2 linked regions of the Kineococcus endophyticus genome follow. The protein of the gene in region 2 interacts with the protein of the main gene of each other region in a pairwise test. Links are inferred from orthologs where the notes say so. Each region holds a gene or a part of one and is shown on either strand. Other genes may lie near its edges.

Region 1 (14,275 bases), on a different replicon or contig from region 2:
GCCCTGATCCCGCTCCCCGTCAGCCGGGCAGACCGGCCGCGGGCAGCAGCTCGGTGACGACGTCGGCGGCGGCGAGGACGTCCACCCGGCGACCGGCCCGGGCGCTGAGGGACGTCGCGCCCGCGTCCGGCAAACCGCACGGCACGATGTGGGAGAAACCCTGCAGGTCGGTGTCGCAGTTCAGCGCGAACCCGTGCATCGTCACGCCCCGGGCGACGCGGACGCCGATGGCGGCCAGCTTGTTCTCCGCCCGCCACCCCGGCGCCAGCGGAGCGTCGGCCGTCCAGACCCCCGTGCGGTCCTCGACGCGGTACCCCTCCACCCCGAACCGGGCGGCGACGGCGATGAGGAGTTCCTCGAGCCGGCGCACGTACCCGACGACGTCGAGGGGGCCGCGCAGCCGGACGACGGGGTAGCCCACGAGCTGCCCCGGTCCGTGCCAGGTGATCCGCCCGCCGCGGTCCACGTCGACGACCGGGGTGCCGTCGTCGGGCCGTTCCCAGGAGTTCGTGCGGCGCCCGGCCGTGTAGACGGGTTCGTGCTCCAGCAGCAGCACGGTGTCCGGGGCCTCGCCCGCCACGACGGCGGCGTGCAGCCGGCGCTGCGCCTCCCAGGCCTCCTCGTAGGGCACCCGGCGCTCACCGAGGCCGAACCGCTCGATCCGCAGTCCCGCCCCGGCTCCGGCGACGACAGGAGCGGGGTGTGCGGGGGCCTGCGTCACCCCGGCAGCCTACGTCGCGCCTCCGCTCACGTGGTGGTGGTCGAGCCGGTGCCGCTCGTCCCGGTCCCGCCGTCCGTCCCGGTACCGCCGTCGGTCCCGGTGCCGTCCGTGCCCTGCTGGCCGAGCTGGCCCTGGCCCAGCTGACCCTGCTGACCGAACTGCCGGCCGGAGCCGTCGCCGGCCGGGCCACCGGGACCCCCGGCACCGCCGTCACCGCCGGGGACGGTGCCGTCACCGGGCACCACCTGCCCCGTCGTGCCGGCGCCGGTCGCACCGCCCGTCCCCGCCACGGCCTGGCCGACCGCGTACCCGCCGAGCCCGCCGCCGAGCAGGAGGACGACGCCCGCCCCCGCCAGAGCGGCCGGCAACCACCGGCGACGTCGCGGGGCCACGGGCGCTCCCGGCCACGCCACCGCGGCCGGCGGCGGGGTGAGCGAGGCCCAGACGGGCCCCTGCACCAGCGTCGGGTCCTGGCCGTGCGCCGCGCCCGGGGGCGGGCCGGTGAAGCCGACGGGGGCCACGACCCGGCCCTCGAGCGGACCGGACGGGGGACCGGACCGGGGGCCGGTCGGCTGCTGCTGGTGCGGTGCGTCCACGGGAGGTCCTCCTGCTCGGGTGCTGACCCCCCGACCATCGGTCCCCATCCCCGCAACGGGCCCTGAACGACCTGTGCGGCCGGTGTGGACCGGTGCACACGGGCCGGCCTCAGCGGGGGAGCAGGCGCGGCTCCAGCCGCGTCTCGGTGACCCCGTCCCCGTCCCGCCGCACCACGTAGGCGCCCTTACCGGCCACCTCGGTGACGGCCTCGACGAGGTCGGTCCCGGCGTAGACGAGACCCACGCCGTCGTCGGTGCAGTGCGTCTCGCCGAGCACGCCGGTGCCGACGAGGTGCTGGACGAACGGGCGGCGGGTGGGCTCGGAGTCGTGGTGCACGCCGTTGCCGTACGGCAGCAGCCCCAGCCCGTCCGTCACGGCCCGCAGGTCCGGGCCGAAGGAGTCCGTCGTCCCGCCCTGGAACCAGCAGATCGACCCGGCGCTCACGCCCCCGAGGACGACCCCGGCCTCCCAGGCCGCCCGGAACGCCGCGTCGAGGCCGTGCACCCGCCACACGGCGAGCAGGTTCGCGACCGAGCCGCCGCCGACCCAGACGACGTCCGAGGCCAGGAGCTGCCCGGCCGGGTCGGCCACGCCGGGCATCGGGAACAGGTCCAGGACGGTCGTGCGGAACCCGGCACGGCTGCCCGCCGCGTGCACCTCCGCAGCCCACGCCCGCTGGTCACCCCCGGCCGTGCCGAGGTACGTCAGCCGCGGCGCCCGCCCGGAGGGGACCCGGGCGAGATGGACGGCGAGATGAGCCGTCCCCGCCCAGTCCACGCCCCCGAGCTCCCGGCGGGTCCAGCCGCCGGACGTCGCGACGATCGTCGGGCGTTCAGCTGGCACGCGCGGAACCGCTGCGCCCGAACGTCTTCGTCAGCACCGCGTCGGCCGCGCGGCGCCCGGAGACGAGAGCACCCTGCAGGGAGGCGTTCTCCCGGTGGTCGCCCGCGACGAAGACGCCGTCCCCCACGTCGACGGGCTGGGAGCCCTCGAACGGCGGCGCCACGACGGGCAGGGCGTGCGGGATCGAGTGCGCGGCGACGCGCGTCCACTCGGCCGTGTGGGCGCCGTAGACGCGGGCCAGCTGCTCGCGGACGCGACGCTCCACCTCGGCGCCGGTGTCGGCGCCCAGGACCTGCGCGCTGACCAGGGCGCGGTGCTCCGACCCCGGCTGCAGGTAGCTCGGGGCGACCGCGGACACGACCGCGGTGTTGACGACCGGACCGGTGCGGTCGCCGTCGAGGTGCAGCAGCTTCGCGCGCGAGTCCGGCGCCGGGGAGGACGGGGCGCCGAACCAGAACGTCGACAGCGCGTTGCTGTCCGGCACGTCGAGCGCGGGCACGAGGTGACCCGCCGCGTGGGCGTCGGTCGCGACGACGATGGCGTCGCAGGTGATGCCGCCGCCCGCCGTCTCCACGACGAGGGACCGGGGAGCCAGCCCGATGTGCCGCACCGTGACCCCCGTCGCCAGCGACCCGGCCGGCAGTCCGGCCGCGAGCTGGTCGGGGACGGCTTGCATGCCGCCCGCGGGCAGCCCCGGCGTCCCGCGCAGGAAGGTGCGCACGAGCAGGTCGACGAAGCGGCGCGACGTCGTCCCGTCCACCTCACCCAGGACACCGGCCAGGAACGGTTCGAGGACGGACCAGCGCAGCTCGCCGTGCACCTCAGCGGCGTCCAGACCGTCCGACCAGCCCGAGTCCGGGTCCTTGAGGTCTCCGGCGGACGTCACCTTGAGCAGCCACCGGGCCACGGCCGCCTTCTCACCTGCCGACCCGAGCGGGAAGCGCAGCGCCTGCAGCAGCGCCGTCGGGTGCCGCCGCGGGTCGCGCAGCGTCGCGACCCTGCCGCCGCGGTGGACGGCCACGCCCGCGTCGAACGGCTGCAGGTCCAGGGCGTCGAGGTCGAGGACCTTCTCCACCTCGGGGTAGGCGGGGTTGAGGAGCTGGAAGCCGCGGTCGACGCGGAAGCTGCCGAGGGTCTCCGAGCGCACGCGACCACCGACGGTGTCGGCGGCCTCGACGACCAGGACGTCGACGCCGGCCGCGTGCAGGTGGCGCGCGCAGACGAGGCCGGCCAGGCCCGCGCCCACGACGACCACCTCCGCGGACGTGCGCACGGCGGTCGGCGGGTGGGCGGTGTCGAGGGAGGTGCCAGCGGTCACGCCCCTGAGCGTATCGACCCTGTGGACAACCAGCGCGGCAGTCCCCGCGCGTGCGCCACCCTGTCCGGGTGACCGTCTCCGAACCCCTCACCGGGCCCACCACCGGGCCCCTGGGCGCCACCCCGACCGCTACCGCCGGAGCGCGCGCAGCAGCGGCCGGTCCGGGGCGGCAGTGGCGGCGCGAGGCGCTCTCCGCGCTCGGGGACGACCCGCGCCGCCTCGCCCCCGAGGTCGACGGGTACGCCGTCGGTCGGCTCCTGGGAGCCGGTGGGTCCGGCGTCGTGTGGGCCGGGACGGGAACCGACGGGGTCGAGCGGGCCCTGAAGGTGCTGTCGGCGACCGCCGCGCCGGCGCCGGACGAGGGCCCCGACCTGCTCGCCGAGCTCGCCCTGCTGCGGCGGGTCCGGCACCCGCGGGTCGTCGCCGTGCACGACATCTCGACCGACGCGCAGGGCCGGCCGGTGCTCGTCCTCGACCTGGCCCCGGGCGGGTCGCTCGCCGGTGTGCTGGCCCAGCGGCGCCGGCTGTCGGCGGGGGAGGTCAGCGGCCTGCTGCACGTGCTGGGCCCCGCGCTGGAGGACCTGCACGCCGCCGGGGTCGTCCACGGCGACGTCGCCCCCGGCAACGTCCTGCTGGACGCTCGGGGGGAGCCGCTGCTCGCGGACCTGGGCGTGGCCCGCGCGCTGGGCCGGCGGCACGGCAGCGTCCTGGGCACCCCCGGCTTCGCCGATCCCGCGGCGCTCGCGGGGGAGGGCGTCGGGGCGGCCTCGGACGTGTACGGCCTCGCGGCGCTCGCCTGGTGGGCCCTCACGGGCGAGACGCCCGTCGCCTCCGGTGCGTTCGGGGCCCGCCAGGCGCACCGGCGGGCCGCCGCGGCGCTGCCGGCCGGAGGATCCGGGGCCCTGCTCGCGGCCGTGCGCGAGGGGTTGCACCGCAAGCCGTCACGCCGACCCACGCCCGGTGAGCTCGCCACCGCCGTGGCGGCGGCCGCCCGTCCACGGCCCGTGCGCGGTCTGCCCGTCCCGGCCGCTGCGGCCGCCGGTCCCGTCCCGGCGCCCCCGGGCGTCACGCACCGCCTCGCCGGTGCCGGGGTCGCCGGCGCCGGCGGGGACCCCGAACCCGGTCCCGCGCCCGACCTCGGGGACGGTGCGGGCGCCACGCCGCCCGCGCGCCCGTCCCGGGGGTCCTCGACCGGCCCGGCGGGCCGAGCGACCGCCCGCCGGGCGTCCGCCCGGCCCGACCCCCGCCGTCGGGGCGCCTCCCGCGCGGCCGTCCGTCCCGCGCGGCCGGGGCGACGGCTGCTCCTCGTGGCCGGGGCGCTGCCGGTCGTGGCGGGAGCCGCCGTTCTGCTCGCGCTCCACGGCCGGGCGGACGCACCGTCGCCCGCGCCCGCCGCCGAGACCGCGACGGTCACCGCCCCTCCCGGCGTCGTGGAGGCTCCACCCGGCGACGACGCACCGGGTGGCGAGGCAGCAGTGGGTGACGGAGTGCTGCGCGGGGACGAGGTGCTGCGCGGGGACGGAGTGCTGCGCGGGGACGAGGTGCTGCGCGGGGACGGAGTGCTGCACGGGGACGAGGTGCTGCGCGGGGACGACGCGGCGGCGGTCGTGGGGGTGCTCGCCGACCGGCGGGCGTCGGCGCTGGCGGCGGGGTCCGCGGACGCCCTGTCGGGTGTCGACGTCGCCGGGTCCGCGGCCCGGGCGGCCGACGAGGCGGTGCTCGCCGACCTGGCGGCGAGCGGCACCACGTTCGAGACCCTGGCCTTCGACGTCCGTGCGGTCCGCGAGGTGGAGCGCACGGCCGACCGATGGGTGCTGGAGGCCGACGTGACCACGGCGGAGCACGTCGTCGTCTCGGCCGCCGGGGCACGGACGACCGTCCCGGCCGGCGCCGCGCGCACCTCTCGTCTCACCCTCGACCGGGTCGCGGGGGAGTGGCGCGTCAGCGCCGTCGGGTGACCGTCGGCGGACGGGGGTGGGTGGTCAGGCCCGTGCGAGCCAGCCCGTCACCGCGGCGACGTCGGGGTGGCGGAAGGTGAAGCCGTGCTCGAGCAGCACCGACGGCACCACCCGCTGGCTGGCCAGCACCTGCCCCGCGAACTCCCCGAGGACGAGCTTCAGCGCGAACCCCGGCGCGGGTACGAGGGAGGGCCGGTGCAGGGCCGCCCCGAGCGCCGTCGTCAGGGCGGTGTTCGTCGCCGGCTCCGGGCAGGTCAGGTTGGCGGGCCCGGAGACCGGCCGGGTCAGCAGGAACTCCAGTGCCGCGAGCTCGTCCGGCATCGTGATGGGGCTCCACCACTGCCGTCCGCTGCCGAGCGGGCCGCCGAGGCCGAGCTTGAACAGGGTCAGGAGCTGCCCGAAGGCCCCGCCGACGGGGTTGGCGAGCAGACCGGTCCGGGCGAGCGCCACGCGGACCCCGGCCGCCGAGGCCGGTTCGGTGGCGCCCTCCCACTGCGCGACGACGTCGGCGAGGAAGTCGTCCCCGCGCGGGGCGTCCTCGGTCAGGACCGCCGAACCGCCGTCGCCGTAGGCGCCGATGGCGGAGGCGTTGACGAGGACCTGCGGCGCCTCGTCGAGGCGGAGCAGGGCGCCCACGAGCGTGGACGTGGTGTCCAACCGCGAGGAGAGGATGGTCCGCTTGTAGTCGTCGGTCCAGCGCTGGTCCCCGACGCCGGCGCCCGAGAGGTTGACGGCCCCGTCCAGGCGCCCGAGGGCGCGGGGGTCCAACTCCCCGCGCGAGGGGTCCCACTGCACCTGGTGCGGCTCGCGCACGGGCCGGCGCACGAGCGTCAGGACGTCGTGCCCCGCTCCCCGCAGGTGCGCCACCAGGTGACGACCGATGAGACCGCTGGCCCCGCTGACGACGACGCGCACGAGCACACTCCAAGGTGGTGGTGGGGGAAAGGGAGCAGCCCCGTCCCTGCGGCAGGAACGGGGCTGCGGTGGAGCTGGGTCAGAGCCCGAGCTCACCCTCGAACTCGCCGGCCTCGATGCGCTTCTTGATGGTCTGCAGGAAGCGCGCCGCGTCGGCCCCGTCGACGATCTGGTGGTCGTAGGACAGGGCGAGGTACATCATCGAGCGCACCGCGATCGTGTCCTGGCCGTCGGCGTCGGTGAGCACGACGGGCCGCTTGACGAGCGCGCCGGTGCCGAGGATGGCGACCTGCGGGGCGTTGAGGATCGGGGTGTCGAACAGGGCCCCGATGCTGCCGGTGTTGGTGATGGTGAAGGTGCCGCCGGACAGGTCGTCCGGGGTGATCTTGCTGGCGCGGGTGCGGGCCGCCAGGTCGGAGATCTTGCGCGCCAGCCCACCGAGGTTCAGGTCGCCCGCGTCCTTGATGACGGGGGTGATGAGGCCCTTGGGGGTGTCCACGGCCATCGAGATGTTCTCGCTGCCGTGGTAGACGATGTTCTCGCCGTCGATGCTGGCGTTGAGCGAGGGGTGCTGCTTGAGCGCCTCGACCGCGGCCTTGACGAAGAACGGCAGGAACGTCAGCTTCGCGCCCTCGGTCGCGGCGAAGGAGTCCTTCGCGCGCGCTCGCAGCCGCGCCACCTTGGTGACGTCCACCTCGATGACGGTGGTCAGCTGCGCGGAGTTCTGCAGCGACTCCTTCATCCGCTGGGCGATGACCTTGCGCAGGCGCGACATCTTCTCGGTCGTGCCCCGCTTGGGGGAGACCTCGACGGCCGGGGCCTTGGCGGCGGGCGCCGACGGCGCCGCGGCGGGGGCCTGCGACTGCTGCTGCGCGGCCTTGGCGGCCTCGGCCGCCTTGTCCGCGGCCTCCTGCACGTCCTGCTTGCGGATGCGGCCGCCGACGCCCGTCCCCGTGAGGGAGGACAGGTCCACACCGAGGTCCTTGGCGAGCTTGCGCACGAGCGGCGTCACGTAGGTGCTGCCCCCCGTGGACTGCGCGCCGGCCTGCGCACTCGACGGTGCCGAGGACTCGGCGGCCGGTGCGGGAGCGGACGGCGACTGCTGCGCGGGCTGGGCCGGCGCCGCGGCGGGCTCACCGGAGGAGCCGGCCGACGGCTGCGTGGACTCCTCGGCCTGCTTCTCAGCGGCCTGGCGCTCCTCGACCTCGTCGGCGAGCGTGCCCTCCTGCGCCGGGGCCTCCTGCTGGGGGGCCTCCTGGGCCGGGCTCTCCTGCGGGGCGGGGGCGCTCTGGGCCGAGGCGTCACCGATGCGGGCGAGGTCGGCGCCCACCTCGGCCGTCTCGTCCTCGCCCACGAGGATCTCCAGCAGCGTGCCGGCCACGGGGGAGGGGATCTCGGTGTCGACCTTGTCGGTCGAGACCTCCAGCAGCGGCTCGTCGACCTCGACGCTGTCGCCGACGGCCTTGAGCCAGCGCGTGACGGTGCCCTCGGTGACGGACTCGCCCAGCGCGGGCATCTGCACGGCCTGGCCGGAACCGCCGGAGCTCGGCGCGGCGGCCGCGGCCGGCGGCTGCTCGGGGTCGGGTTCCTGCGCCGACTCCGGGGCGGACTGCGCGTCCTGCGTCGAGGGCGGGGTGGGGGACTCCTGCTGCGCGGGGGCCGCGTCGCCGGAGCCGCCACCGGAACCGCCGCCCTGCTCGGACTCCTCACCGATGCGGGCGAGGTCCGCGCCCACCTCGGCGGTCTCGTCCTCGGGGACGAGGATCTCCAGGAGCACCCCGGCCACGGGCGAGGGGATCTCGGTGTCGACCTTGTCGGTGGACACCTCCAGCAGCGGCTCGTCGACGGCGACCGTGTCGCCGACCTGCTTCAGCCACCGCGTGACGGTGCCCTCGGTCACGCTCTCGCCGAGAGCGGGCATCTGCACCGAGTTCGACATCTGTTCGGTTCTCCTCACGGACGGTCTCCGGCGCCTGGGAGACGCCGCGGGTTCAGGGTGGTCGGTCGGCTACGCGTGCGAGTGCAGGGGCTTGCCGGCCAGCGCGAGGAAGGCCTCGCCGACGGCCTCGTTCTGCGTCGGGTGCGTGTGGACGAGCTCCGCCACGTCCTGCGGGTAGGCCTCCCAGTTCACGATGAGCTGGGCCTCGCCGACCTGCTCGCTCATGCGGGAGCCGACCATGTGGACGCCCACGACGGGACCGTCCTTCTGCCGCACCAGCTTCACGAAACCGGTGGTACCGAGGATCTGGCTCTTGCCGTTGCCGCCGAGGTTGTACTCCAGGACGTCGACGTCCCCGTACTTCTCGCGCGCCTTGGCCTCGGTGAGGCCCACGGAGGCGACCTCGGGCTCGCAGTAGGTGACCTTGGGGATGCCGAGCTCGTCGACGGGCTTGGGGTCCAGGCCGGCGATGTCCTCGGCGACGAAGATGCCCTGGGCGAAGCCGCGGTGGGCCAGCTGCAGACCGGGGACGATGTCGCCGACGGCGTACACGCCCTCGACGTTCGTGCGCAGCCGCTCGTCGGTGAGGACGAACCCGCGGTCCATCGTGATGCCCTGCTCCTCGTAGCCGAGGCCGGCGGTGTTCGGGCCGCGGCCGACGGCGACGAGCATGAGGTCGGCCTCGAAGGTCTTGCCGTCCTCCAGCTTCACGACGACGCCGGTGTCGGACTGCTCGACGCCCGCGAAGCGCACGCCGAGGGAGAACGTGATGCCGCGCTTGCGGAACGCGCGCTCGAGCGCCTTGCTCGCGGCCTCGTCCTCAAGCGGGACGAGGTGGGGCAGGGCCTCGACGATCGTGACGTCGGCGCCGAAGGAGCGCCAGACGCTGGCGAACTCCACGCCGATGACGCCGCCGCCGAGGACGACGACGCGCTCGGGGACGGTGTCGAGCGCGAGCGCCTGCTCGCTCGTCATGACCCGGCCGCCGATCTCGAGACCGGGCAGGCTGCGGGAGTAGGAACCGGAGGCCAGGACGACGTTCTTCCCGACGTAGCGGGTGCCGTCGACCTCGACGGTGTTCTTGGCCACGAGCTTGCCCGTGCCGGCGACCAGCTCGACCTTGCGGGACTTCACGAGCCCCTGCAAGCCCTTGTGGAGGCGGGAGATGATCCCGTCCTTGTACTTGTTGACGCCCGCCATGTCGACGGAGTCGAAGCTGGCGCGCACGCCGAACGTCTCCGACTCACGTGCCGTGTCCGCGACCTCGGCCGCGTGCAGCAGCGCCTTGGTCGGGATGCACCCGCGGTGCAGGCACGTCCCTCCCAGGAGGTCCTTCTCCACGAGGGCCACGGACAGCCCCAGCTCGGCGGCCCGCAGGGCGGCGGCGTAGCCCCCACTGCCTCCCCCGAGGATGACGACGTCGTACTCCTGCCCGGCGGCACCTGCCACGAAATGCTCCTGAGGTCGGCTTGTGCTGGTGACTGCTCCTCGTGATCCTCTCACCACGCCCCCGCCGGAGCGCGAGGGGGGCGTCGCGCTGCGCCCAGGTGCGTCCTGGCGCGTGCCCTGCCGACGGGTGGTCCGGGCGTGGGCCCGCCGAACGCAGGAACGGCACCTCCCCGTGGTGGGGAGGTGCCGTCCGACCAGCTCGTGTCGGGGGGTGTCGAGCCTTCGGTCCGGTGCGCTCAGCGCTCCTTCTCGGCGGTCCAGGACTCCTTGCGCTCGACCGTGCTCTCCTTGCGGGTGACCGTCGACTCCTTGCGGTTGGTCGAGGACTCCTTGCGGTCGGTCGAGCTCTCCTTGCGGTTGGTGGAGGACTCCTTGCGGTCCGTCGACGACTCCTTGCGGTCGGTCGAGGACTCCTTGCGCTGGGTGTCGGAGGAACCCTTGAGGCCGGGCGCCGACTTCGTCACCGTCACGGTGGCGGACGGGGCGGCCGACGCCGACGCCGCCGCACCGAGACCGCCGCCGGCGATGACGGCGGCCGCGGTCAGCGACAGGGCCGCGGTGCGCGCGAGGCGCTGCAGGGAACCGCGGGTGGACGTGGTCTGGCGCGTGGACATGGTGCCTCCGTGACGTGTGCCCCGGTGCACACCGGGGTGTCTGGTTGAGAGAACCGAACCGGTCGGAAGTGACGCCCCCGAACTAGGCCGTCACGGTGAGCATATAGCTAGTTGCTCACCGTGTAGGACATCAGAAGGAAGAGGATCACCCGTCTGGAGCAGTCCCGTCACCACGCCGGAAAGAATGCGGGATGAACATCGTGCGACGCAACGACTCGGCGTCGGAAAACGATCCCAGGTGATCACTTCCACGGCGCCCTCGCGCATTCCTGCGGCCGGCCTTCCGGAGAATGGACGTCCCCCTTCCGGGGGACGTCCGGAAACGGCCCTCCTCAGCGCCGCGCGTGGTCCTCGGCGAGCGCCACGAGGGTGCGCACGGCGACGCCGGTCCCACCGCGGTGCGTGTAGCCCCACGGCTCGCCCGTCGCGAAGGCGGGACCGGCGATGTCCAGGTGCGCCCACGGGATCGGCGTCCCCGCCGGCGTGCTGCCGACGAACTCGCGCAGGAAGACGGCGGCCACGAGCATCCCGCCGGCCCGGTCGCCGATGTTGGCCAGGTCCGCGACGGGGGAGTCCAGCGTCGCGCGCAGCTCATCGGGCAGCGGCATGGGCCAGAACGACTCCCCGGCCCGGTCGGCCGCGGCGAGCAGCGCGGTGCGGAACGCGTCGTCGTTGCCCATGACGCCCGAGACCCGGTTGCCCAGCGCGACGACCTGCGCACCCGTGAGGGTGGCGACGTCGACGACGGCGTCCGGCTGCTCGGCGGACGCGGCGACGAGGGCGTCGCCGAGGACGAGGCGGCCCTCGGCGTCGGTGTTGAGGACCTCGACCGTCGTCCCGCCGAACATCGTCAGGACGTCGGAGGGGCGGATCGCCGTGCCCGACGGCATGTTCTCGGCGACGGCCAGCCAGCCGGTCACCTTCACGGGCAGGTCCAGCTCGGCGACGGCGCGCACCGCGGCGAGGACGGCCGCCGCCCCCGACATGTCGCTCTTCATGGTCTCCATGCCGGCCGCCGGCTTGATCGACAGGCCGCCGGAGTCGAACGTGATGCCCTTGCCGACGAAGGCGAGGTGGCCCTTGGCGCGCGCCGGGGCGTGCTCGAGGACCACCAGGCGCGGCGGGCGCGAGGAGCCCTGGCCGACGCCGAGGATGCCGCCGTAGCCGCCGGCCGCCAGCGCCTCCTCGTCCAGCACGCGCACCGTCAACCCGGTGCCGGCGGCCGCCTGCACGGCGGCGTCGGCGAGGTCGGCGGGCGCGAGGTCCGCGGGGGCGGTGTTGATGAGGTCGCGAGCGGTGTGCACGGCCGCGGCCACCACGCCGGCGCGGTCGAGCGCCGCGCGCAGCGCCTTGTCCCGCGGCTTGTCGACGAGCAGCGTCACCTCGGCGACGGGTTCGCGGGTCGCGGCGCGGTAGCGGGTGAAGGCGTAGGCGCCCAGGGCCGCGCCCTCGGCGAGGGCCGCGGCCGCCGTGGCGTCCGCCACCGGCAGGCCCAGCGCCACGCGGCGGTGCCCGGCGAGCGCGCGGATGGCCGCACCGGTCGCGCGGCGCAGCGCCTCGGCGTCGGGGGAGGCCCCCACGCCCGTGAGGGCGACGAGACCGGTGCCCAGTCCCGCGACGCCCGGCACGAGGTGGACCTGACCGGCCGCCCCGGTGGCGCCGATGGCGACGGCGGCGTCGACGAGGGCGGAGCGGGTCGCCCGGGGGAGGTCCTCACCCCCCAGCAGGACGGGCGCGGTGGCCTTCGCACCCGGCGCGGCGGGCGTCAGCCCGAGCACCAGGGCGTCCACCGACACGCTCTTGACCGACTTGCTGCTGAGGAGGAGACGCGGCACCCGGGCACCCTAACGTGACCGTGTGCGAGCAGCCGGGGACGAGGGTGGGGCGGACGGGACCGGGCCGGAGGTCGTCCCGGGGGTCCGGTGGCGGCCCGTCGTGCCCGACGACGCCCCGGTGCTGTCGGTCCTGTGCCGGCTGACGGGGGACAGCGGCGCCGACGCGAGCGCCCGCACGGCCTTCCCCGACCTGCTCGGTGACGTGTACGCCGCGCCCTACGCCCACGCCTACGGCGTCGACGGCGCCTCCTTCGGCACCCTCGTCCTCGACGAGGAGGGCCCGGCGGGCTACGTGCTGGGCTGCCTCGACACGGCCCGGTTCGAGGCCTGGCGCGAGGAGCACTGGTGGCCGCCGCTGCGCCGCCGGTACCCGCGCCCGGAGGACGGGTTCGCCGGCACCTACGACGAGTGGCTCCTGCGGATCGTCCACGAGGGCGTGCGGCCGGACCCGCTGTGGGCGGACGACTCCTCGCAGCAGTCACCGCGGTACCCCTCGCACCTGCACGTCGACCTGCTGCCGCGGCTGCAGGGGCGCGGGCTCGGCCGGCGGCTCGTCGACCGGCTGTGCGCCCAGCTGGCCGCCGCGGGGTCCCCGGGCGTGCACCTGGGGGTCTCGGCGGCCAACCCCGGTGCGGTGGAGTTCTACCGCCGCACCGGGTTCATCGAGCTGGACCGCTCGGCCACCGGTCACACGTTCGGGCGGGCGCTGTCCTCGTCGGGGGCGGCCTCGGTCTGAGCCTCCGGGGCGGCCTCGGGCTCGGGCTCGATCTCGGGTTCTGATTCCGGCTCGGGCTCGGGTTCCGGGTCCGGCAGCGGCGGCAGGTCCGCCTCGTCGGCCGCGGCGAGCGTCTGCGCCGCCCGCAGCACCCCGACGGCGGCGAGGGCACCGGCCCCGCCCCCGCGCCCGGCGCCGAGCTCGAGCACGGGCGGCAGCTTGAGCCGCTCGGCGGCCAGGGCCTGCGCCGGTTCGGCCGTCGAGGCCCCCAGCTGCCACCACTTCTCCGCACCCGGGACCCCGCGGGAGGCCAGCAGGGCCGCCGCGATCCCGAGGCTGCCGTCGAGCAGGACGGGGGTGCGGCGGGCGGCCGAGCGGAGCAGGAACCCGACGGCCGCCGCGACGTCGGCGCTGCCGACGGCCTGCAGGACGGCGGTCGGCCGCGTCGCCAGCTTGCGGCCGCGGCGGACGGCGTCGCGCACGGCGGCGGTCTTGCGCATCCAGGCGTCGTCGTCGATCCCGCTGCCGCGGCCCACGACGTCGACCGCGCCCTTGCGCAGGCAGACGGCCACGAGCGTCGAGGCGACCGCCGTGGCGCCGACCCCCAGGTCGCCCAGCACGAGCAGGTCCACGCCGGCGTCGACGGCGGCGTCGGCCACCTCGGCGCCCGTCCGCACGGCCGCCTCGACCTCGGCCTCGGTCAGGGCGTCCTCGCGGGCGACGTCGCCGGAGGGGTGCAGGGCCCCGGTCAGGACGGAGGCCGGGACGTCCACGGGTCCGTCCGCGCCCCAGTCCACACCCAGGGCGTGCACCTCGACGTGCGCGCCGACCTGCGCGGCCAGGGTGGCGACGGGTCCGCGCCCGGCGACCAGGTCGCGGACGGCGGAGGCGGTCCAGCCCGGTTCCAGGCGGGAGATGCCGCGCGCCGCGACACCGTGGTCGCCGGCGAAGACGACGAGGCGGACGCGGTCCAGCGGCGCGGCGACGTCCCGGTCCTGCGTCCCGGCCAGCCACCGCGCGAGCTCGTCGGCGCGGGAGGCCGGGAGCAGGGGCGCCACCCGGCGCGGCCGCGCCTCGGAGGTGTGCGGGGAGCGCAGGCCCTCCGCGATCTCGCGCAGGTTCAACGGCCGCGGGCCGTCGGTCATCGGGACTCCTCGTGGACGGGGGCGGGGCGTGGTGCGGGGAAGGGTCCGCGTGTGCCCCGGCATGGTCCCACCCGCTCGTCCCGGTGGCGGTGCGCCCACCGTCCGGCGGGTCGCACACGGACAGGGTTGTCGCGCCGGAGCGCCCCGCCTACCGTGAACGCACCCGGGCCCGAGGACGGCCCCGGGGGGAGGTCGGGGGATGACGTCGGGGGAGTCGACCGGGGCG
Region 2 (14,395 bases):
GCCGTCGTCGAGCATCCCCGGGTAGAGGGTGTCGGCGATGACGTCGCCGTCGGTGTTCTTGGCCTTGGTGAGCGGGGTGAGGTCCTCGAGCTGCGCGGCGATCGTCGCCAGGCCGATGGCGTTCGCGCCGGAGTTGTCGAGCAGGTCCGGCGGGTTGCCGCCGACGAAGCGGGGCTGCAGCTCCTGCGCGATCTGGGTCGAGGGCGACACCGTCAGCTTTCCGCCGTCGTGCAGGTCGGCGTACTTCGCGGCCGCGAAGGAGACGTAGTCGGTGCCGTAGCCGCCGTCGAAGATGACGGCGTCGACGGCCGCCCCCTTCGCGACGCCGAACGGGTTCTGCTCGCTGACCTCCCCGGTGGGACCGGAGTCGCCGGAGTCCTCGTTCCCGCCGGAGGCGGCGCAGGCCGCGGTGGCGGCGGGCACGAGGGTCCCGGCCAGGACCAGTCCCAGGAAACGTCGGCGCTGCAGGGTGGTGGACTCGCTCACGGTGGTTCCTTCCGGGTGGACGGGCGGGATGCTGTTCAGGCGCTGCGGCGCAGGCGGTCGCCGTAGCGGGCCTCGATGGCCTTGTTCCGGTCGTGACCGCCGGGCACGTTCGCCGACACGTAGAGCGGGGCGTCCTCGCCCCGTTCGGCGAGGGCCGTCACGGTGCCGATGGTCAGCAGTTGCGCGACGAACGCCGCGGTGAGCGACGACACGGAACCGACCGCGACGTCGGACACGCCCGTCAGGGTCGCGTCGCCGTAGGGGGCGAGGTTGTCGATGACGACGTCGGCGATCTCGGAGAGCCGCTTGCCGCTGGGGTGCTTGGGTTCCACCGCCAGCGTGTGCTCCAGGCTCGTCACCGCGATGACCTTGTGGCCGTTCTCCTTGGCCAGCAGCGCCAGACCGACGACCGACCCGTTGACGCCGGAGTTCGAGGCGATGACGAAGACGTCGCGGGGGTCGCGGACGACGGTGGCGAAGACGTCCTGGGCGATGTTCGGGTCGCGTTCCAGCGGGGGTTCACCCGTCAGTTCCGCGATCTCGTGCTCGCCGAGGAGGGCGGCGTCGCGCAGGGCGACCTTGTTCGTGGGGATGAGCCCGCCGGCACGTCCGGCGACCTCCATGGCGAAGGCCTCCGAGTGCCCGGTGCCGAACGCCTGGACGACCCCGCCGGCGGCGATGCAGTCCGCGAGCAGGCCCACGGCCTCGTCGAGACCGCCGGAGGTGGCCAGCGTCGAGAGGCGGTCGAGGCGGTCCCGCACCTCGGTGCCGAACTGGGCGACGTGGCCGGCGAACCGGTCGGCGAAGGGGGGCACAGCATCTCTCCTTGAGTCGTCGATTCACCGCGTCGTTGCTGGTTGCATGAATGTTTCACTCGGTCGAGAGGGCCTGTCAAGGGATCGCCGTGTTGCGTTCGTGTTGCGTTCTCGTTGCGCTCGCGGCCCCCTCCTGGAAGGGCTTTCCGGTCCCGCCGGGGACCGCACGCAGCGTGGTCGCAGTGCTAGCCTGCGTCAGCTGGATGAGTCATCCACTCTGACGGAGGAGTCCGGATGGGCGTCGAAACCCTCGACCCGGCGCAGCGCATCGAGGCGGTCCGGGCCGACCTGCCCCCTTCCCTGCGCAAGGTGGCCGACTTCGTGCTGGAGTCCCCCGAGAGCGTCGAGGAGTGCTCGGCCACCGAGCTCGCGCGCCGGGCCGGCACGTCCCAGGCCGCCGTCACGCGGTTCTGCCAGACCATCGGTCTCGACGGGTACCAGGGCCTCGTGCGCTGGATGGCCCGCGAACAGGGACGCAAGGACGGCGGCGGGTCCGTCTGGGGGTCGGCCGAGATCGGGCCGGAGATCGCCCCCGACGACGACCTCGACCGCGTCGCCGCCGTCGTCGCCGCCGCCGACGTGCGCAGCCTGCAGGACACCGCGCGCCGCCTCGACCTCGACGCCGTGGAGCGCGCGGCGCAGGCGGTCGCGCGCGCGCACCGCGTCGACGTGTACGGCGTGGGCGGCAGCGCCGCGATGGCGGCCGAGACCGACGCCCGCCTGTTCGGCATCGGCGTCCCGGTGCGGAACTGGACCGAGGTCCACGCCGCGAGCACGTCGGCGGCGCTGCTCACCCCCGCGGACGTCGCCATCGCCATCTCGTTCTCCGGCGCGACCCGCGAGGTCGTCGAACCCACCGAGCTGGCTGCGCGGCGCGGCGCCACGACCGTCGCCGTGACCGGGGACCCGACGTCGGCGCTGGCCCAGCTCGCGGACGTCGTCCTCACGGTCGCCCCCGGCGGCACGACCTACCGGGAGGGGCCGTTCGCCGCCCGGCACGCTCAGCTCCTCGTCGTCGACTGCCTCTACGTCCGGGTCGCGCAGTTGACGTTCGCCCGCGCCAGCGCCGCCCGCGCCCTCACCGACCACATCCCCGCCCAGCACGCGGTGCGCCCGGCCCGGCGGCGGGCCCGGTGAGCGACGGCACCCGCGAGCCGGACCTGCGGTACCTCGCCCACGTCCGCCCGTCGGCGCGTCAGCTGCGCTGGCAGGCGCTGGAGTTCTACGGGTTCGTCCACTTCGGCATGAACACCGTCACCGACCGGGAGTGGGGCCTGGGTCACGAGGACCCCGCGCTGTTCGACCCGCCGGACGTCGACGCCGGCGAGTGGGTCGCTGCGCTGGCCGCTGCCGGGATGCGCGGGGTGGTCCTCACCGCCAAGCACCACGACGGGTTCTGCCTGTGGCCCAGCGCCCACACCGCCCACTCCGTCGCGGCCAGCCCCTGGCGCGGCGGCCGCGGCGACCTCGTCGCCGAGGTGTCGCAGGCCTGCGCCGCAGCCGGTCTGGCCTTAGGCGTCTACCTCTCCCCGTGGGACCGCACGGACCCGCGCTACGGCTCGGGCCGGGACTACGACGACTACTTCGTCGCCCAGCTCACCGAACTCCTCACGGGGTACGGCGACGTGTTCTGCGTCTGGCTCGACGGCGCCAACGGCGAAGGCCCCGACGGCCGCCGGCAGCTGTACGACTGGGACCGCTACGTGCGCGTCGTCCGTGCGCTGCAACCGGAGGCGGTCGTCAGCGTGTGCGGGCCGGACGTCCGCTGGTGCGGGAACGAGGCAGGCCACACCCGCCGCGACGAGTGGAGCGTCGTGCCGCACGAACTGCGGGACGCCGAGGGCACGGCCAGCCGTTCCCAGCAGGCCGACGACGGGGAGTTCTCCCGCCGCGTGCGCTCGGACGAGGAGGACCTCGGCAGCCGGGCCGCGCTGGCCGGGTACGCCGGGGAGTGCGTCTGGTACCCGGCCGAGGTCAACACGTCCGTGCGACCGGGCTGGTTCCACCACCCCGCCGAGGACGACCGGGTGCGCCCCGCGGCGGAGTTGTTCGACCTGTGGCGCGCGGCCGTCGGCGGGAACTCCTGCTTCCTGCTCAACGTGCCGCCCGCGGCGACCGGCCGGATCGCCGACCCCGACGTCGCGGCCCTGGCGGGGCTCGGCGACCTCGTGCGCCGGCACGTCGAGGGCGACCGTGCGGGGGAAGCCGTCGTCGGCGACGAGGACGGACCCGTCGACCTCGCCGGGGCGCCCGTCGAGGGACGGTCCCCCTGGTCCCCGGACGACGACCGTCCGCGCCTGGGCCTGCGGTTCCCCTCGGCGTTCCCGGTGCGCTCGGTCGACCTGTGGGAGGACATCGCCCACAGCCAGCGGATCGAGCGGTTCTCCGTCGTGCTGTCCCGCGCTGGCGAGGTCGTCTGGCGCGGTGGGGCCGGGGTCGTCGGGCACCTGCGGATCCTCGACGTGCCCGACGTGCTCGCCGACCACGTCGAGGTGGTGCTGGAGGAGTTCCGCGCACGGCCGGCTCTGACCGGTGTCCGCGTCGTCAGCGCGTGAGCAGTCCCGCGTAGAGCTCGGGACGCCGGTCGGCGTGCACGCCGTTGCGCGCCGACGTGCTCTTCTCGCGCGCCAGCCCGAGCCGGCAGCGCGCGAGCAGGACGTGCTCCCCCGCACCGGCCGGTGCCTCGACGAACGGGCGCCCGTCGGGTCCGACGACCGCCGAACCACCGACCCACGTCACGCCGCGCTCGGCCCCGGTCCGGTCGCAGGCGGCGACGAACATCCGGTTCGCCGACGCGGCGGCCTGGACGTGCACGACCTCCATCGGGCGGCCCTCGCCGCGCGGCGGACCGGGCCAGTTCGTCGGCGCGCACACGAGGTCGGCACCGGCGAGGCCGATGAGCCGCATCCACTCCACGAACCCCAGGTCGTAGCAGACGGCGAGCGCCAGCCGGCCCCACGGCGTCGCGACCACCTCGGGCAGCTCGTCACCGGGGACGAACACGTCCTTCTCGCCGTCCCACAGGTGCGCCTTGCGGTAGACCGTCCGGATCCCGCTGCCGTCCAGCAGCAGGGCGCTGTTGCGCAGGGACCGGTCGGCGTCGAGCTCGGCGAACCCGACCGCGACGACGAGGTCGTACCGGCGGGCGAGGTCGGTGAACGCGGCGGCGGTCGGGCCGTCGGCGGGTTCGGCGAGGTCCTCGGCCTCCTGGGCGGAGACGAAGACGTAACCGCTGCGCAGGAGTTCGGGCAGGACGACGATGCGCGCGCCCCGGCGGGCCGCGTCCTCCGCCGCGGCGAGGCCGCGGGCGAGGTTGCCGTCGGGGTCCCCGACGGCGAGGGCGACCTGGCAGACGGCGACGTCCACCTCGGGCAGCGGGGAGGTCGTGCTCATCCCGTCAGGATGCCGCAGCGCGGGCGGGACCGGACGGGAACGGAGACGATGCCCTCGTGAGCACCACCACCTCCACGACGATCGTCTGCCTGCACGCCCTCGGGATGAGTTCCCGTTCCTTCCGACCGCTGGCGCGCGAGCTGGCGCCGGGGTTCGACCTGGTGGCCCTGGACCTCCCGGGGTTCGGCGGGGCGCCGCTGGACCCGGGCACGTCGGTCGAGGCGATGGCGAGGTGGGTCCTCGACCAGCTGACCGGACGGGACCGGGGGCGGTGGCTGCTGCTCGGTCACAGCATGGGCGGGAAGGTCGCCACCGTCGTCGCCGCGGGACTGGCACCGCACGAACGGCCGGCGGGGGTCGTGCTGCTCGCCGCGTCCCCGCCGTCACCGGAGCCGATGGCGGAGGACCGCCGGAGCACGATGCTCGGCTGGGCCGCTGACGGCCCGCTCGGCGGAGCGGCCGTCGGCGAGTTCCTCGACGCGAACACCGGCGACCCGCTGGACCCCACCCTCGACGCCCTGGCGCGCGAGGACCTGCGGCGCACCGACCCCGCCGCCTGGCGGGCGTGGCTGCAGCACGGCAGCCGCGAGGACTGGTCGGACCGGGTGGGCCGGCTCGACGTCCCCGCGCTGGTCCTCGCCGGAGGTGCCGACGGGGACCTGGGCCCGCAGGCGCAGCGGGAGCTCAACGGCGCCGTGTACCCACGGGCGGAGTTCACCACCCTGCGGGGCGCGGGCCACCTGCTCCCGCTGGAACGGCCCGCCGAGGTGGCGGCCGCGATCCGTCAGAGCTTCTCGACCGGCGCGTAGCGCAGCAGCAACCGCTTGGTGCCCTCGGTGCGGAAGTCGATGTGCGCGATGGTCTTGTCCCCCTCGCCCTCGACCCGCACGACGGTGCCGAGGCCGAAGGAGTCGTGGGTCACCCGGTCCCCCGGGTTCAGCGCGATGACGGGGCGGTTGCCCGCAGAGCGCACGCCCGGGCGTTGCGAGACGCGCGAAGCCGCCGACGGCGAGGAGACGTTCTGGTACGTCGACTCCCCGCGCTTCCAGTCCAGCAGCGTCGGCGGGACCTCGTCGAGGAACCGGGACGGCGGGTACTGCTGCGGCGCCCCCCACGCGCTGCGCACGGCCGAGCGGGACAGGTAGAGCCGTTCCCGAGCGCGGGTGAGCCCGACGTAGGCGAGCCGGCGTTCCTCGGCGAGCTGGTCGGGATCCCCCAGCGAGCGCTGGTGCGGGAACGTCCCGTCCTCCATGCCCGTGAGGAACACGACGGGGAACTCCAGGCCCTTGGCCGTGTGCAGCGTCATGAGGGTGACGACGCCGTCGTCCTCGGCACCGGCCGGGATCTGGTCGGCGTCGGCCACGAGGGAGACGCGCTCGAGGAAGTCCGACAGCGTGCCCTCGGGGTTGTCCTCGGCGAACTCCTCGGCGACGGCGACGAGTTCGGAGAGGTTCTCGACGCGCGACTCGTCCTGCGGGTCGGCGCTGGCGCGCAGTTCGGCGAGGTACCCCGTCTGCTCCAGGACCGCCTCCAGCACGACGGCCGGGGACGCCCCGGACTCGGCCAGCGTGCGCAGGTCGGCGATGAGCTGGGCGAACCCCTTGATGGCGTTGAGGGAACGGGAGACGAGCCCGATGGCCTCGTCGGCCCGGTCCAGGGCGGCGCCGAAGCCGATGCGCTCGCGTTCGGCCAGGACGACGATCGAGGCCTCGGCCCGTTCGCCGATGCCGCGCTTGGGGGTGTTGAGCACGCGGCGCAGGTTGACGGTGTCGTCGGGGTTGTCCAGGACGCGCAGGTACGCGACGGCGTCCTTGATCTCCTTGCGCTCGTAGAAGCGCGTCCCACCGACCACCTTGTAGGGCAGACCGGTGCGGATGAACACCTCCTCCAGCGACCGGGACTGGGCGTTCGTCCGGTAGAAGACCGCGACGTCCTTGTACTTCACGTCCTCGTGGTCGTGGAGGCGGTCGACCTCCTCGGCGACGAAGGCGGCCTCGTCGTGCTCGTCGTCGGCGACGTAGCCGATGATCTTCTCCCCTGCGCCCGAGGCGGTCCACAGGTTCTTGGGGCGGCGGTCCTCGTTGACCTTGATGACCTCGTTGGCCGCCGTGAGGATGTTCTGCGTCGAGCGGTAGTTCTGCTCCAGCAGGATCGTCGTGGCGTCGGGGTAGTCCTGCTCGAACTCGACGATGTTGCGGATCGTCGCGCCGCGGAAGGCGTAGATCGACTGGTCGGCGTCGCCGACGACCGTCAGCTCGCCCCGCGGGACGTTGCCCTCCTCCGTGCCGACGAGTTCCTTCACCAGCACGTACTGCGCGTGGTTGGTGTCCTGGTACTCGTCGACCAGGACGTGCCGGAACCGGCGGCGGTAGTGCTCGGCCACGTCCGGGAACGCCTGCAGCAGGTGGACGGTCGACATGATGAGGTCGTCGAAGTCCATGGCGTTGGCCTGGCGCAGCCGCTGCTGGTACGTCCGGTAGGCGCGCGCGAGGACCTTCTCGGTCTCGGTGCCCTCGCCGGAGTGCGCGCGGTCGAAGAAGGTGTCCTCGTCGACCAGCTCGTTCTTGAGGTTCGAGACCATCGCCGACATCGCGCGCGGCGCGTGCTTCTTCGGGTCCAGCTCCAGCTCGCGGCCGACCATCGCCATGAGCCGCTGGGAGTCGGCGGAGTCGTAGATCGAGAACGACGTGCGCATGCCGAGGTGCTGGGCCTCGCGCCGCAGGATCCGGACGCAGGCGGAGTGGAACGTCGAGACCCACATGCTGCGCGCGCCCATGCCGACGACGTCGCCGACGAGGGCCGCGACGCGCTCGCGCATCTCGGCCGCGGCCTTGTTGGTGAAGGTGATCGCGAGGACCTGCCCCGCGCTCGCCCGCCCCTCGGCGAGCAGGTGCGCGATGCGGTGCGTCAGCACGCGCGTCTTGCCCGAGCCGGCCCCGGCGACGATGAGCAGGGGGGACCCGGCGTGCACGACGGCCTGGCGCTGCTGGGGGTTCAGGCCCGCGACGAGCGCCGCGGGGTCCAGCCCCGGGCGCCGCGGTCGCCGGGCCGCGGAGGTGTCGGCGAGCACGGCGGGACCCGTGTCGCCCCGCCCGCCGCCGGGACCGGAGGGGCCGCCGAAGGGGAGGTCGTCGAAGAGTGTGCTCATCGTCCGTCAAGGGTAGGCCTCCCTTCGGACAGACCCCGCCGCGAACGGGCACACCGCGGCGCCCGGCCGTTGGTCCGATCCGGTCCTCGATGGACCACTCCGGTCCATCCCGGTCTACACTGGTCCCATGCCACGGCTGACGAAGGAACAGATCGACGAGGAGATCCTCGACGCGGCGGCCGCGCTGTTCGCCCGGCACGGCCTCGAGCAGACGTCCGTCCAGCGCATCGCGGACGCCGTCGGCTACTCCAAGACCGGCCTGCTGCACCGCTTCCCGACGAAGGAGGCGATCGCGGAGGCGACCATCGCCCACACCGTCGACCACTTCGAGGCCGTCGCGGCCGCCGTCGACGGCACCCCGGCCGGCTCCGCGCGGGACCGGCGGGTGCTGGAGGCGCTGGTGGCCCTGGCGGCCAGCCGCCCCGGTCTCGTCTCCTTCATGCTGACCTCGATCAGCCAGGGCGTCCTGACCGGCGAACGCCTCGACGTCCTCGGCGAGGTCCTCTTCCGCGCCTTCGGCGCCACGGTGCCCACCCCCGGGACGGAACCGACGCCGGCCGAGGTCACCCGGGCCGTGCGCATCACGAGCGCCGTCGGCGGCCTGGCCGTCACGTCTCTCGCCTTCTGCGAGGTCCCCACGACCGACCTGGCCGACGACCTCGTCGCCGCCGCCCTCGGCGCGCTCGGCCACCCCGACGCGCACCCCCACGAGACGGAGAACTGACCGATGGCCACCTTCCTGCACCGCCTCGGCCGGGGGTCCTTCCGGTTCCGCGGCCTCGTGATCGCGGTCTGGGTGCTGCTCCTCGCCCTCGGAGGCGTCGGCGCGGCCACCCTGTCCGGCAAGACCGTGAGCACCTTCGAGATCCCCGGCCAGGAGTCGACGACCGCCCTGCGCCTCATCGGCCAGGAGTTCGGGGACACCGCCGACGGCGCGTCCGCGCAGGTCGTCCTCCAGGTCCCCGCCGGCCAGCAGATCACCGCGCCCGAGAACGCCGCCAAGGTCGCGGGCGTCGTGCAGGCGCTGAACGCCCTGCCCGGCGCGCGCGGGGCGAGCAACCCGCTGGACCCGCAGAACCCCGTCGTCTCCCCCGACCTGCGCGCCGCCTACAGCACCGTCTCCTACGGGGTCGCCCCGCCGGAGGTCACCGACGCGCAGCGGCAGGCGCTCCTGCGCGCCGTCGACGACGCCCGCGGTTCGGGCCTGACGGCCGAGGTCACCGGGACCGCCACGCAGGGCGTCGCGACGATCGGCGGGGCGGCCGAGGTGCTCGGCGTCGTCGTCGCGCTCGTCGTGCTCGCCATCACCTACGGCTCCCTCGTCGCGGCGGGCATGAACCTGCTGACGGCCGTCGTCGGCGTCGGCATCGGGGCTCTCGGCATCACGACCCTCACCGGTTTCGTCGACCTGCAGTCCACGACCCCGATCCTCGCGGTCATGCTCGGCCTGGCCGTCGGGATCGACTACGCGCTCTTCATCGTCACGCGCTTCCGGCACGAGCTGCTGGCCGGCAGGTCGGTCGCCGAGGCCGTCCCGCTCGCCGTCGGCACCGCCGGGTCGGCCGTCCTGACGGCCGGGACCACGGTCGTCATCGCCCTCGCCGGCCTCGCGGTGGCGGGCATCCCCTTCCTCACCGAGATGGGTGTCGCGGCCGCCGCGACCGTCGTCGTCGCCGTCCTCGTGGCCCTCACGCTGGTCCCCGCCGCCCTGGGCGTCGTGGGCCTGCGCGCCCTGCCGCGCGCGGCCCGCCGGGCCCTGGCCCACGAGAGCGGCAAGCACACCGCCGTCCCGCCGGCCGAGCCCGACCCCGCCGGTCGCGGGTTCTTCGGCGGCTGGAGCCGCCTCGTCACCGGCCGGCGCTGGCTGAGCCTGGTCGCCGCGGTCGTCGCGCTCGGCGCCGTCTCGATCCCCGTCGCCTCGATGCAGACGAGCCTGGCCACCTCGTGGCCGGACGGCAGCACCCAGGAGAAGGCGCAGGCGATCCTGTCCGACCGCTTCGGCGCCGGGGTGAGCGGTCCGCTGCTCGTCCTGACCCGCGGCGCGGACGCCGTGGCCCGCGGCGGTGAGCTGACCACCGAGCTCGCCCGCCTCGACGGCGTCGCCCTCGCCACCCCCGCCGTCCCGAGCGCCGACGGGCGGGCCGCCCTCGTGACGGTCATCCCGACGACCGCCCCCGACGCCGCGGCGACGACCGACCTCGTGCACCGCATGCGCGACCTCATCCGCGAGGACGGCTCGAGCACGCCGGCGTACGTGACGGGTCAGACGGCCGTGAGCGTCGACGTCAACGCCACGCTGTCGGACGCGCTGCCGGTCTACCTCGTGCTGGTCGTCGGCCTCGCGTTCGTGCTGCTCGTGCTCGTGTTCCGCTCGATCCTCGTCCCCGTCGTCGGGGTCCTCGGGTTCCTCCTGACGATCGGCGCCTCGCTGGGCGCCACCACCGCGGTTTTCCAGTGGGGCTGGCTCAAGCAGCTCGTCCACGCCGACACCACGGGGCCGCTGCTGAGCCTGGCGCCGATCATCGTCGTCGGGATCCTCTTCGGCCTCGCGATGGACTACCAGGTGTTCCTCGTCTCGCGGATGCACGAGGCGCACGCCCACGGGGCGCAACCGCTGCAGGCGGTGCGGACGGGGTTCCGGCAGGCGGCACCCGTCGTCGTCGCGGCCGCAGCGATCATGTTCGCCGTCTTCGCCGGGTTCGTCCCCGAGGGCGACGCGACGATCAAGCCCATCGCGTTCGCCCTGGCCGTCGGGATCCTCGCCGACGCCGTCGTCGTCCGGATGATCGCGGTGCCCGCGGCCCTGTCGCTGCTCGGCCGGGCGGCCTGGTGGCTGCCGCGGTGGCTGCGCTGGCTGCCGGTGCTGGACGTCGAGGGCGCGGCCCTCGAGCGGCGCGACCCCGCCGGCGAGCGCCCCGCCGCCCCCGCCCCGACGCACTGAGCCACCGCCCGTCACCCACCTTCGTGGAAAACACTCTTTCCGCCCTTGGAACACGTGTTCTGAGGGCGGAAAGTGTGTTTTCCACGCGGGACGAGGGGTCGAGGTGGGGCTCCAGGAATGCTCCCCGGGTGCCGATGGTTGTGAGGACTGGTCGCCCCGGTACGTGTCCCCGGGCCTCAACTCCAGCCGCTACGAGCGGCCACTCGCCGAGAGGCGACGCTCGGGGCGACCAGCCTCCTCGTCAGGACGCCCGGCGTCGCGCGGCCGTCAGCAGCAGCCCGCCGGCCAGGACGAGAGCCGCACCGGCCGCGAGCCAGGGCGCGACGTCCGCTCCGGTGTTCGCCAGCGACCCCGGCTGCGCCGCGGCCGTCCGCGACGGACGCTGCGTCGGGGTCCTGCTCGGCGCCGGCGCGGCGGCAGGTGCCGTCTGGGCCGGCGCGGTCGGCGCCGGAGTCGTCGGGACCGGGGCCGGTGCCGCGGCGGCGGGGGCGTAGCGCAGCTCGGTGTCCGGTGTGAGGCGCTGGTTCTCGGGCAGGCCGAGGTAGGCCGTGAACGCCTCGAGGTCGGTCTTGCCGAGTTCGGCGCGGTCGGTGCCCTCCGCCAGCGTCGTGAAGTTGTCCCCGCCGGAGGCCAGGAAGCTGTTCACCGTGACGCGGTACTGCGCGGCCGGGTCGACCTCAGCACCGTCGAGGGTCACGGAACGGATCCGCTGGCCCGCGGGAGCGGCCTCGTCGTAGGTGAAGAAGAGACCCTTCGACAGGCCGAGGGCGAGGAACGGCCGCGAGGAACCCGCCGGCTGCCACTGCTCCTCGAGGACCTGGCGGACCTGCGCACCGGTGAGGGTCATCGTGACGACCGAGTTCGCGAACGGCTGCACCGCCGCGGCTTCGGCGTACGTGACGACCCCGTCGCCCTCGGCTCCGGACTGCGCGTACAGCAGGTCCGCCCGCAACCCGCCGGGGTTCTCCAGCGCGATCTGGGCGCCCGCGGCCTCCGTCTGCTGCAGCTGCGCGTCGGCGACGAGGTTCCCCAGCGGCGACTGCTTGCCGCGGTCGTCGTCCTCACCGGAGAACGCGCGGGTGATGTCCGCGGTGATGGAACCCACCGGCTGCTTGCCTCGGTCGTCGGCGTAGGCCACGGCGTCGTCGACGATCTCCTGGACCTGCGGGTTCGGGGTGAAACCCTCGACCGGCAGGACCTGGTGGCCGGCGGCGACCACGTCGCGCGACGTCGTGTCCACGTCGAGGACGAGGTTGTCGACGGCCGTGGAGTAGCTCTCCGCGGAGACCACGGGGCGCTGGACGGTGCGCCCAGCGACTCCGAAGGCGCAGTCGTAGCGCAGGTGGGTGTGCCCGGAGACGATCGCGTCGATCTGCGCGCTCGACTCCTGCACGATCTTCCCGAACGCGCCCTGCGTCCCGACGGTGGCGCAGTCGGTGCCCGACGACCCCTCGTGCGCGAGGAGGACGATCACGTCCGCCTCGTCGTTGGCGGTGTTCCCGTCGGACAGCTGCGCGGCGACGGCGTTCGCGGCGGCCACGGGGTCGGTGAACTGCAGCCCCTGGATGCCGGCCGGGGCGACGAGGCTCGCCGTCTGCTGCGTCACGACGCCGACGAAACCCACGCGGACCCCACCGACGTCGGTCGTCGCGAACGACGGCAGCGCGTGGGTCCCGTCGGCCTTCAGCACGTTCGCGGCGAGGTAGGGGAACGCCGCGAGGGGGTTCGCCCCGTTCGCACCCGGCTTGCCCTGCACGCCGATCCGGTCGACGAGGTCGGAGTAGCCGCGGTCGAACTCGTGGTTCCCGGCGGCCGAGACGGCGACGCCCATGGCGTTGAGCGCGGCGATCGTCGGGGCGTCCTGCTGGATGAACGACGTGAACGTCGAGGCGCCGATGTTGTCGCCGGCCGAGACCACGACGGTGTTGGGGTTCTTCGCGCGCATCGCGTCGAACACCCCGGCGAGTTGCGCCGCGCCACCGATCGGGGCCCCGTCGTCCGTCTCCTCGGGCGACTCCAGACGGCCGTGGAAGTCGTTGAACGCCCCGATCTGGATGCGGGTCGTCCCGGCGGCCGGGGCCGGGAGGACGTCCGGCACCTGACCCGGAGTCGCTGCGGGAGTGGCTGCGGGAGTGGCTGCGGGACTGGCTGCGGGTGTCGTCGCGGCCGTCGCGGGGACCGCCAGCAGCGGGACCGCGAGCGCCGCGGTGGCGGCGCCGGAGCAGAGGAACCGGACGAGGGGACGACCAGGACGCATGGGCTCGCTTCCGAGGGGGGTGGGGGCGAGCCGGATCCTGCCATCACAGCCGCCGCAGGGGAACCCCTCAGCGGTTCCCTCCCCCGCCCCTCAGCCCTGCAGGGCGATGTGCAAGCCCCGCTGGGCGACGCCCACCAGACCGATGTCGTCGGCCTCGCCGAGCGGGACCCAGCGGGCGAGGTCGGTGCTGCCCCCCACGTCGAGGACGACGGGGTCGAGGACCTCGAGGGGTTCGGCGCGGACGAGGATGCGCACCGCGTGGAAGTCCTCGAGGACCCCGCGCGGGGACCGGCCGGTGAAGTGCTCGGCGCCGATCTCGGCCAGGCCGGTGACGCGGACCGCCATGCCCGTCTCCTCGTGGACCTCGCGCACGACGGCCTCGAGCGGGTGCTCGCCGTGGTCGACTCCACCGCCGGGCAGGGTCCAGCGTCCGGGGCTCGGCGTCTTCGTGCTGAGCCGCGTCAGCAGCAGGGAGCCGTCGGCGACGACGACGGCGTAGCAGGCGAGCCGTTGCCGCACGACGGGGACATCGGCGGAGGTGCTGTCGGGGGCGCTGTCGACGGCCGGGGACAACCGCACCCGCTCGGCGGGGTCGAGGGCGACGCGGTCGTCCGCGACCAGCGGCCAGTCGTCGGAGACCGGGATCCACTGCGCCACAGCGGGAGCCGAACCGTCGGGCAGCGTCCCGGCCAGCACGAGGTGCACCGTGTGCAGGTCGAGCCCGAACACCCCCTCGCCGTCCGTGCGGCGGCCGTCGTGGACGGCCAGCAGCTCACCGAGGTCGAGGTCGGGGCCGAGGACGCGCCGGGCAGCGGCCAGCGGCGTCTCCCCGTGGGCGAGCAACGCCCACGGCAGGGCGTCGTCGAGCACGAGCAGGCGCCCGCCGGCCTCGACGGCGACGTGGACCGCGACCCGCTGGAGGGCGCTCACGCGGCGCGGACGCCGAGCTCGGCCTGGACCGCGTGCGTGTTCTTGCGCTCGGCGTAGAAGGACAGGAAGGGGATGGTGCCCGCGAGCGCCGTGAGGACCATGCGCTTCCAGGACCAGCGCAGCCGGTTCCCCAGGTCGAAGACCGTGATGAGGAGGATCACGTACAGCCAGCCGTGCGCGATGCCGGCGACCCGGGTGACGCTGTCACCGCCGCCGAAGAGGCCGAGGTACTCCTGCGGCATGCCGATGCACGTCAGCACGATGAGACCGATGCCCGTCACGTAGGCCATCACGCGGTACCGCGTGAGCGCGGCCCTGATCTTCGGCTCCGACCGCAGCCCGCCGGACGTCCCCGCGCTCACCGGGCACCACTCATGTCTCGTCCTCCTGCACCGTGCGCCGGTCCGTCCGCCGCCGTCTCGAGG

Evidence for each region.
Region 1: the proteins of pcrA (region 2) and lpdA interact in binary tests that used the Escherichia coli proteins (3 or more experiments, as listed by UniProt). The link is inferred for Kineococcus endophyticus from one-to-one orthologs.

What each region holds. Positions count from the first base shown.
Region 1 is NZ_JBFNQN010000001.1:300,116-314,390, forward strand. What follows is about bases 7,551-10,496. They hold lpdA (dihydrolipoyl dehydrogenase), read right to left. Parts: upstream 9,741-10,496; coding sequence 8,361-9,740; downstream 7,551-8,360. Other genes in these bases: sucB (2-oxoglutarate dehydrogenase, E2 component, dihydrolipoamide succinyltransferase), read right to left, coding at 7,551-8,291; AB1207_RS01500 (hypothetical protein), read right to left, coding at 9,977-10,354. Outside these bases: AB1207_RS01455 (glycosyltransferase family 2 protein), read left to right, coding at 1-7; lipoyl(octanoyl) transferase LipB, read right to left, coding at 20-667; AB1207_RS01465 (hypothetical protein), read right to left, coding at 748-1,317; AB1207_RS01470 (Type 1 glutamine amidotransferase-like domain-containing protein), read right to left, coding at 1,427-2,161; AB1207_RS01475 (NAD(P)/FAD-dependent oxidoreductase), read right to left, coding at 2,151-3,479; AB1207_RS01480 (protein kinase domain-containing protein), read left to right, coding at 3,548-5,437; AB1207_RS01485 (TIGR01777 family oxidoreductase), read right to left, coding at 5,462-6,352; more of sucB, read right to left, coding at 6,432-7,550; AB1207_RS01505 (leucyl aminopeptidase), read right to left, coding at 10,687-12,189; AB1207_RS01510 (GNAT family N-acetyltransferase), read left to right, coding at 12,212-12,925; AB1207_RS01515 (nicotinate-nucleotide--dimethylbenzimidazole phosphoribosyltransferase), read right to left, coding at 12,877-14,049; AB1207_RS01520 (GAF domain-containing protein), read left to right, coding at 14,249-14,275. UniProt on the Escherichia coli protein: Lipoamide dehydrogenase is a component of the glycine cleavage system as well as of the alpha-ketoacid dehydrogenase complexes.
Region 2 is NZ_JBFNQN010000003.1:349,829-364,223, reverse strand. Bases 5,161-8,226 are described here. They hold pcrA (DNA helicase PcrA), read right to left. Parts: upstream 7,843-8,226; coding sequence 5,479-7,842; downstream 5,161-5,478. Other genes in these bases: AB1207_RS05955 (TetR/AcrR family transcriptional regulator), read left to right, coding at 7,970-8,226; AB1207_RS05965 (alpha/beta fold hydrolase), read left to right, coding at 5,161-5,503. Outside these bases: ngcE (N-acetylglucosamine/diacetylchitobiose ABC transporter substrate-binding protein), read right to left, coding at 1-486; AB1207_RS05985 (sugar isomerase domain-containing protein), read right to left, coding at 522-1,301; AB1207_RS05980 (MurR/RpiR family transcriptional regulator), read left to right, coding at 1,536-2,438; AB1207_RS05975 (alpha-L-fucosidase), read left to right, coding at 2,435-3,856; AB1207_RS05970 (nitrilase-related carbon-nitrogen hydrolase), read right to left, coding at 3,846-4,694; more of AB1207_RS05965, read left to right, coding at 4,751-5,160; more of AB1207_RS05955, read left to right, coding at 8,227-8,566; AB1207_RS05950 (MMPL family transporter), read left to right, coding at 8,570-10,783; AB1207_RS05945 (bifunctional metallophosphatase/5'-nucleotidase), read right to left, coding at 11,025-13,040; AB1207_RS05940 (NUDIX domain-containing protein), read right to left, coding at 13,131-13,970; AB1207_RS05935 (DUF3817 domain-containing protein), read right to left, coding at 13,967-14,332; AB1207_RS05930 (SURF1 family protein), read right to left, coding at 14,329-14,395. UniProt on the Escherichia coli protein: A helicase with DNA-dependent ATPase activity. Unwinds DNA duplexes with 3'-5' polarity. Translocates on single-stranded DNA with 3'-5' polarity. Initiates unwinding more efficiently from a nicked substrate than double-stranded DNA.